2 regions of the Arthrobacter sp. NicSoilB4 genome follow, and region 2 is predicted to be linked to the other one. Evidence: predicted binding sites of a transcription regulator. Region 2 holds the regulator's gene; the other holds the start of a gene.

Region 1 (4,172 bases), 770 kb from region 2:
CGTGCCAGCAGCCCCCCGGGGACTTCTTCGGAGGTCAGCGCGAAGCTCCGGTGGTCCGCCCATTCGCCGTTGATATGCAGGAACCGCGGACGGTAGCCCTCGTCGCGGAAGCCAAGCTTCTCCACCACCCGCAGACTGGGTCCGTTTTCAGGACGGATGTTGATCTCCATCCGGTGAAGTCCGAGCGTCTGGAAGCAGTAGTCCGTGGCCAGTGCCACAGCGGTCGGGGCAATGCCCTGCCCTGCCCGGTCCTTGTCCACCCAGTAACCGAGCGTGGCCATCATCGCCGAGCCCCACACGATGGAGGACACCGTCAGTTGGCCCACGATCACGGGTTCGCGGAAACCGGGGGTCCACGCCGTGATCAGGAAGGGCAGGGCCGTTGCCTGGGCGGCCTGGGTCTTGAGGGATCGCACCATCTGGCGGTAGTCGGGAAGGCCGCCCCCGGGAACGGGGTTGGACGCTTCCCAGGGGGCCAGCCACTCGCTGTTGCGGGCGCGGACCTGGGTCCATTCCTTGCGGTCCCGGTACCGGATGGGGCGCAACACGAGGTCGCCGCACTCAAGCGTTGCCGGCCAGTTGAAGCTGCCCCCCATTGGAGTTATTTGGTCAGGCTGGGCGCGAGGCTGGCGGCGAATTCGGGCAGCCATTCCCGCAGGCCGGGGCCGAGGTCTTCGCTGTCGCAGGCAAGCTGCACGCAGGCCTTGAGGTAGCTGAGCTTGTCACCGGTGTCGTAGCGGCGGCCGCGGAAGACGACGCCGTAGACGCCGTAGCCTTCGCCGTCTCCTGCCGCGAGTTCCTGGAGCGCGTCCGTCAGCTGGATTTCGCCGCCACGGCCGGGCTCGGTGCGTTCCAGCACCTCGAATACTGCCGGGTGGAGGACGTAGCGGCCGATCACGGCGAGGTTGGACGGGGCGTCGTCGATGTCGGGCTTCTCAACGAGCTGGTTGATGCGGACATAGTCCTCACCCGCTATCGCCTGGACGTCGGCGCAGCCGTAGGCGCTGATCTGGGAAGGGTCCACCTCGATCAGCGCGACAACCGAGCCGCCGGTCTTGGCCTGGACTTCGATCATGGTGCTGAGCAGTTCGTCGCGGGCGTCGATCAGGTCATCGCCCAACAGGACAGCGAAGGGCTCGTAACCTACGTGCTGCTTTGCACGGAGGACGGCATGGCCCAGGCCCATCGGATCGCCCTGGCGCACGTAATGGATGTCGCCGAGGTTGCTGGCAGCCTGGATGGACTCAAGCTTGGCGGTGTCCCCCTTGCCTTCAAGGGTGGCTTCCAGCGCGGGGACGCGGTCGAAGTGGTCCTCCAGCGCGCGCTTGTTGCGTCCGGTGATCATCAGGATGTCGTTCAGGCCGACGTTGACGGCTTCCTCGACGACGTATTGGATGGCCGGCTTGTCCACGACGGGCAGCATTTCCTTCGGCATGGCCTTGGTGGCCGGAAGGAATCTGGTGCCGAGGCCGGCTGCGGGAATGACGGCCTTGCGGACGGGAGCGTTGAGTGTAGTCACTCGACTAATCTAACGGAGGGACCAAACATTAGGTAATCATTCGAGCCGCCGGAGTACCTCTGCTTCACGGCTGCAGCACGCGGAGGGACGAGTCACCATGGCGTCGAAGGAAGACATCCGGGCCGGCCACCGTGCCGGGCGCGGCGCATTGACGCCCGCCGCCCTGTCGGGCGCCGGGGCGGGCATTGCCCGGCACGGCCTTGCGTGGGCATCCCGCCTGACCGGCGGCCACCCGGGCACCTTCGCCGCCTATCTGGGCGTGGGTTCCGAGCCGCCGACCCTTCCCCTGCTGACGGCGTTGCATGAGGCAGGGCACAGGGTCCTGCTTCCGGTCTGCGAGCCGGACCTTGGGCTGAGCTGGGTGTACTGGACTCCGGCCTCCGAATCCGTCCGGAGCCGCTACGCGCCGATCCAGGAGCCTGCAGGGGAACGCCACGGCACCGCCGTCATGCTGCACGCCCACGGCATCTTCCTGCCTGCCACCGCCGTCGACTTCTCCGGAAACCGGATCGGTCAGGGCGGCGGCTATTACGACAAGTTCCTCGCGGCGCTGGCTGCCCTCCTGCCGCCCCGGGCCGAGACGTCCGACGGCGGCCTGCCGCCCCTGCCGACGGCCGCCGTCGTCTTCGACAGCGAGGTGCTGCCGGCCGGCAGCATCCCGGCAGAGTCCTTCGACCGGAAGGTGGCGGCGGCGCTGACCCCGGGCGGACTGCTCCTGCTGCAGAGCTCTTAAGGGGCGCCCGGCCGGGGTGATAGAATTGGCACTCAGGCCCTGAGACTGCTAAGTGACGGATCCGCCGGTGACATCCCGGCAATGATCCAGACCAGCAAGCACGGGACCTGCTCGTTTGTCCCTGAGGAGGATTTCCAGTGCCCACGTATGCATACGCCTGCAAGGACTGCAGCCACGCCTTCGAGATCGTGCAGTCGTTCACCGACAGCTCCCTGACGTCCTGCCCCGAGTGCCAGGGCACGCTCCGCAAGAAGTTCAACAGCGTTGGCGTCGTCTTCAAGGGTTCCGGCTTCTACCGGACCGATTCACGCGACGCCAAGGGCAGCACGGGTTCCCCTGCCCCGGCGGCAACTCCGGCGCCTGCCGCGGCTTCCGCAAGCTAGGAACTGCCCGCAAGAATCGCGGGTCGCGGCCCGGCCACGGTTCTTTGGCCAGGCCCTTTCTCCACATAGCCCAAACCGCACCTGTCCGGCATTTCCGCCGACGCGTAGGGTCGCATTCATGGCCACCCTTGCGCGTTCCGACCCGGCCGTCGGCAACTTCCGGGCGGAACTCCCTCGCGTATTGCTTCGCGGTGCGTTGCGCCCCTCCTCGGTTCTCAGGATCGGCGTCCCTTCCTTTGGGCGCGGCACCAGCGAACCGAAATCCGGGCGTCCGCGGCCGGGCCGGAGACCGGCCGCCCGGCCCACCCGCCGTACGCTCCGCTGGCTCGAGCGCAACCGGCGGCTGGCTGTGGCGCTGTTGCTGTGCGTCGCGGCCGGCATCACGGTGCAACAGCTCACACCGGCCCCGCCCTTCGCGGTCTCCGCCTTCGCCGCGGCAACGGACTTGCCGGCCGGGAAGACGCTCGGTCCGGAAGATCTGACGCTGCTGAGCGTCCCGCGCGACCTCGTGCCGGCAGGCAGCTACGGCAGCAGCGAGTCCCCGCACGGCATGCAGCTTGCCGTGGCGCTCCGCAAGGGCCAGCTGCTGTCCGATTCCCAGGTCCTTGGGCCCGGCCTGCTGGCGGGAAGTCCTCCGGGAACCGCCGCAGTGCCACTCCGGATGGCCGATCCGGCATCAATCCAGCTGCTCTCCCCCGGGCAGCTCGTCAATGTGGTCATGACAACCGGCGACAGCTTTGACCAAACGGCGGCGTCCCAGGTGCTGGCTGCGGCGGTGCCGGTGCTGTGGACCTCCGAGCACGGCGGTGAGGCGGGCCAATGGCTGGCCGCCGGGGATACTGAGGGCCTCATGGTCGTGGCTGCCGATGCGGATCAGGCACGCCGTCTCGCCGGCGCCTCGACGCAGGGGAAGCTGTTCTTCGTCCTTGTGGTGGCCGTGCCGGGCTAGGCGTTTGGAAGAGCCGCACGGGCAGCCACAGCCTTTCCGGAGCCCCGCAGGGTCCGCCACCGAAGGTTCAGTCCCGGTCCGTCCTTAGCCCCAGTGCGGAGGCTTCTGTTCCTGGAGCCAGGAGTCGTGGTCGTAGCCGCCGGACTCGTCGCCCCAGCGCCGTGGATCGTCTTCGGCTGCTTTGTTCGGCAGCACTCCGGCGGGCATCGCCGCCGGAGTTGCCGGCTGCGAAGCGTTGCCCCGGCCGCGGTCCTGGAATTCCTCGTTGTTTTCGATCTCGCCGTCGCTCCGCGAATCACTGCTGTTTCGGGTATCGCCGTCTGCAGTCATGCCTCCGGCCTCCTTGCTGCCCTTGTCTGTTCTGTACTGTTGCGCGCCATCCGGCAATCCGAAGGAGGACCGCTCCTCCGCGGCCCGAGCTTCGTTGACGGCCAGGTTCTCGACGTCGTCGTCAAAGAATCCCGGCGAGGCCTGCTTCCGGTGCGTTACGACCGGTTTCTCCAGGCCCAGGTATCCTCCGATGCGGTCGGCGCAGGCCGAAGGATCGGTAAAGACTTCTATGGTCCATAGTGGCATGTAACGCCAGCC
Region 2 (4,172 bases):
TGAGCTGAACCCGGGCTACCAGCGGCCCAGGATGTCGCTGGCGAGTACTGTCGCTGCGGGACCTGCTGTGGACGAACGCAGCACATGATGTCCCAGCAGGGCCGTCACGGCGCCGGCGTCGCAGAGCCTGGTCACTTCACGCGGGCTGATGCCGCCCTCGGGCCCCACTATCAGCAGTACCTCGCCGCCCGCGCCGGACCCGTCGCCGTCGGACAAGTCACCAGCGGAGTTGGCCGCCTGCCAGGCCTCCAGGACCTGCCGCAGCGGACGCACGGCGTCCTCGTGCAGGATGATGGCGAGATCCGCGGCGGCCACCGCAGCCTGCAGTCCGGCGCCGTCGACGGCGGAGCGGACTTCCGGGATCCACGCACGACGGGCCTGCTTGGCCGCCGCAGTGACGACGGACTGCCACTTGGCGTGGGCCCTCGCCGCACGCTCGGCCTTCCAGCGGACGATCGACCGTTCGGCCTGCCAGGGCACAACCGCGTCGATTCCGAGTTCGGTCGCGGTCTCCGCGGCGAGCTCGTCCCGGTCGCCCTTTGCGAGGGCCTGGACCAGGACGAGCCGGACCGCGGGCCGGGGCTCGTCGGAGAGTTCGGAGCACGTGACCGACAGCTCGTTCGGGGCGACGGCCGCGACGGTGCCGGTCAGGCGCTTGCCGGCGCCGTCGGCGATGTCCACGGCTTCCCCGACGGCAAGGCGCTTCACCGTGACCGCGTGGCGGGCCTCAGGTCCGTCAAGAGTGAAGACGGAGCCGGGAACCAGCCCGTCGAGGGTGCCGGGGGCAGTGAAAAAGACCGGGTTGCTCACCGCTACAGGTTACCGAGCCGGTCCCGGAGCTTCGCGAAAACCCCGCCGCTCGCGGCGAGCTTTCCTTCGGTGAACTGCTCGCCGCGCAGCTTCGCGAGCTGGCGGAGCAGGTCCTCCTGGGCGGCGTCGAGCTTGGCGGGGGTGTCCACCTGGAGGTGGACCTTGAGGTCACCGCGGCCGTAGCCGCGAAGGTGGGTGACGCCGAGTCCGCGCAGCGTGATGACCTCACCGGACTGGGTGCCTGCCTTGACGTCAATCTCCTGCTGGCCGTCGAAGGTGTCGAGGGTGAGTTCAGTGCCCAGCGCTGCCGCCGTCATGGGGATGTTGAGGCTGGCGTGCAGGTCGTCGCCGTCGCGCACGTAGGTGGCGTCGTTGTTGACCCGGATCTCCACGTACAGATCGCCGGCGGGGCCGCCGGCGGGGCCGGCCTCGCCCTGGCCGGAGAGCTGGATGCGGGTGCCGGTGGCAACTCCGGCGGGAACCTTCACCGTCAGGGAGCGCCGGCTGCGGATCCGGCCCTGGCCTGCACATTCGTTGCAGGGGTCCTTGATGACCGTGCCGAAGCCCTCGCAGGAACCACAGGGCGCGGTGGTCATGACCTGGCCGAGGATGGAACGGACGGCGCGCTGGACCTGGCCGCTGCCGCCGCAGATGTCGCAGCGTTCCGGGTGGCTGCCTTCACGGCAGCACGAGCCCTCACAGGTGGGGCAGGTGACAGCCGTGTCGACTTCGAGTTTCTTGTTGACGCCGAACACGGCGTCGCGGAGGTCGATCCGGACGCTGATCAGCGCGTCCTGGCCGCGGCGGACGCGTGAGGCCGGTCCGGCCTGGCCGCCGGCGCCGAAGAAGGTTTCGAAAATGTCCTGGAACGCGAAGCCCTGGCCGGAGTAGCTGCCGCCGCCGAAACCGTTGTCGGTGCCGTTCTCATTGCCGGTGGTGTCGTAGACCCTGCGCTTCTGCGGATCGGACAGCACCTCGTAGGCGTGGGTGACGGCCTTGAACCGGTCCGAGGCGTCATCCCCGGGGTTCACGTCCGGGTGCAGGGTCCGCGCCAGCTTGCGGTAGGCCTTCTTGATTTCTTCGCCCGTAGCTTCGCGGGAGACTCCAAGAACGTCGTAATGGCTGCTCAAAGTTTGTATCTCTTCCTTTTTGTACTGCCGGTGGGGCACTGCCTGTTAGGGGCAAGAAGCCTGGTGTCGGAACGTCGGGACGGGCGTGGTGTGCCGTCCGTCAGGGGCCGAGAATCCTTGAAAGATAGCGGGCCACCGCTCGGACGGCGGCCATGGTGGTGGGATAGTCCATCCGGGTTGGCCCCAGCACGCCGACCTTCGCCGTGGCGTCCGGACCGTAGCCGGTGGCCACCACCGAGGCCTCGGCGAGTCCGACATACGGGTTCTCCCGGCCGATGCTGACCGTCACCCCCCGCGGGTCCGCCGCCATGTCACTCAGCAGGCGGAGCATAACCACTTGTTCCTCGAGGGCTTCCAGCACCGGTCCGATGCTCAGCGGGAAGTCCACGTTGGAGCGGGCGAGGTTGGCGGTTCCGGCCATGACCATACGCTCTTCGCGGCTGCTCGTGGCCAGCGCCTCGAGGCCGCGGGCCAGCGCCTGCGCCGCGCCGCGCCGCGCGGGCGGGCAACTGCCGACCACGGACTGCAACGACTGCGGCAACAAGTTCAGCGGCGTCCCGGACAGGCCGCTGAGGAAGCGCGTGCGGAGTTCGGCCAGGGCCTCGTCGCCGAAGTCCTGCCCCACGTCAATGACCCGCTGTTCCACTTTGCCGGTGTCGGCGATCAGCACGATAAGCACCTTGCGGGGCGCCAACAGGACGAATTCGATGTGCCTTACCTTGGCCCGGCTGAGATGCGGATACTGCACGACGGCGACCTGGTTGGTCAGGTGCGCGAGCAGCCGGACGGTTCGGTCCAGGACGTCGTCGAGGTCGTCGGAGCCTTCCAGCAGGGCCTGGATGGCGCGGCGTTCTGCCGGTGAGAGCGGCTTGACCGCCGAAATCTGGTCCACGAAGAGCCGGTAGCCCTTGTCGGTGGGGATGCGTCCGGCACTCGTGTGCGGGGCCGTGATGAGGCCCTCATCCTCCAGGGCCGCCATGTCATTGCGGATCGTGGCGCTGGAGACGCCCAGATGGTGCCGCTCCACGAGGGCTTTGGAGCCGACGGGTTCCCGTGAATGGACGTAGTCCTCCACGATGGCGCGCAGCACTTCGAGTTTGCGTGGTTCGCTCACGCTCCACCTCCATTCGACTGTCCCGCATCCGGTGCCGCCGTTCGCCGACCGCACCGCACGCTCTGCTGGCACACGGCCTGTCGGTTAGCACTCGACATGCCTAAGTGCTAACCAGTCTAATATGAGTCGCCGCGTTGTTAGCATTGGATTCGCTCCGGGCGTTCTTCCCGGGGCAGGTGTTTTCGGGCACAGCCCGCCGTAGCAATCCAATCGCAAAGCAGTGTGGAACCGATGTCGTACCAGAACTGGGGCCCGCAGGACCTGTCCGCCCCCGCCAAGACGCAACTGCCGGAAGTGCCGGTGGAGCGCGGAATGGTCCTCGAAGATGTGCAGTCGGGCTGGGTGGGCGCCGTGACCCGGGTGGAGAAGTCCGGCGGGATGCACGTCGTCGCCCTGGAGGACCGCCGCGGCAAGTCCCGGTCCTTCCGGCTCGGCTTCGGCTTCCTGCTGGACGGACAGCCGATCCGGCTGATGCCGCCGGCCCCCCGGGGCGCCGCGGCTGCCGCCGGCAGCAGAACAGCCTCCGGCTCCGTCCGTGTGGCGGGCCAGCGTGCCCAGGTCGCCAAGGCGAGCCGGATCTGGGTGGAAGGCAAGCACGACGCCGAACTCGTCGAGAAGGTCTGGGGCGACGATCTCCGGGTGGAGGGCATCGTCGTCGAGCCGCTGCACGGCATCGACGACCTCGCCGGAGCCGTGGCCGCTTTCCGGCCCGGCCCCGGGCGCCGGCTCGGCGTCCTGGTGGACCATCTGGTTCCCGATTCCAAGGAATCCCGGATCGCGGACGCCGTTATGGCATCCCCCGGCGCGGCCGGCAACGTGCTGATCGTCGGGCACCCCTATGTGGATGTCTGGCAGGCGATCCGGCCCGCCGTGCTGGGGATCGAGAAGTGGCCGGTGATTCCCCGCGGCGTGGACTGGAAGACGGGCATCCTGATGGCTTTCGGCTGGCCGCACAGCACCAAGGAGGACATCGGCCTGGGCTGGCAGAAACTCCTCGGCGCGGTCCGCAGCTACGCCGACCTGGAACCCTCCCTGCTGGGCCGGGTGGAAGAGGTCATCGACTTCCTCACCGTTCCCTGAGGAGCCTGCCCTGGCGCCGCCGCCAGCGGGCCGATCCT

Evidence for each region. The regulator HrcA, encoded in region 2, represses chaperone genes, less so after heat shock. The targets are predictions, from matches to a motif close to TTNGCACTCGNNNNNNNCGAGTGCNAA.
Region 1: a site for HrcA is predicted at 2,278-2,304, ahead of LDO13_RS13305 (FmdB family zinc ribbon protein). Genes of this name have one in related genera too.

What each region holds. Positions count from the first base shown of each region.
Region 1 is NZ_AP024653.1:2,936,039-2,940,210, forward strand. Features, by position in the region: gene LDO13_RS13290 (GNAT family protein) at 1-596, opposite strand, end outside; gene galU (UTP--glucose-1-phosphate uridylyltransferase GalU) at 602-1,519, opposite strand; gene LDO13_RS13300 (5-formyltetrahydrofolate cyclo-ligase) at 1,617-2,252, shown strand; gene LDO13_RS13305 (FmdB family zinc ribbon protein) at 2,390-2,635, shown strand; gene LDO13_RS13310 (RcpC/CpaB family pilus assembly protein) at 2,754-3,584, shown strand; gene LDO13_RS13315 (AAA family ATPase) at 3,669-4,172, opposite strand, start outside.
Region 2 is NZ_AP024653.1:2,168,840-2,173,011, forward strand. Features, by position in the region: gene LDO13_RS09770 (16S rRNA (uracil(1498)-N(3))-methyltransferase) at 16-810, opposite strand; gene dnaJ (molecular chaperone DnaJ) at 813-1,940, opposite strand; gene hrcA (heat-inducible transcriptional repressor HrcA) at 2,041-3,054, opposite strand; gene LDO13_RS09785 (DUF3097 domain-containing protein) at 3,286-4,134, shown strand.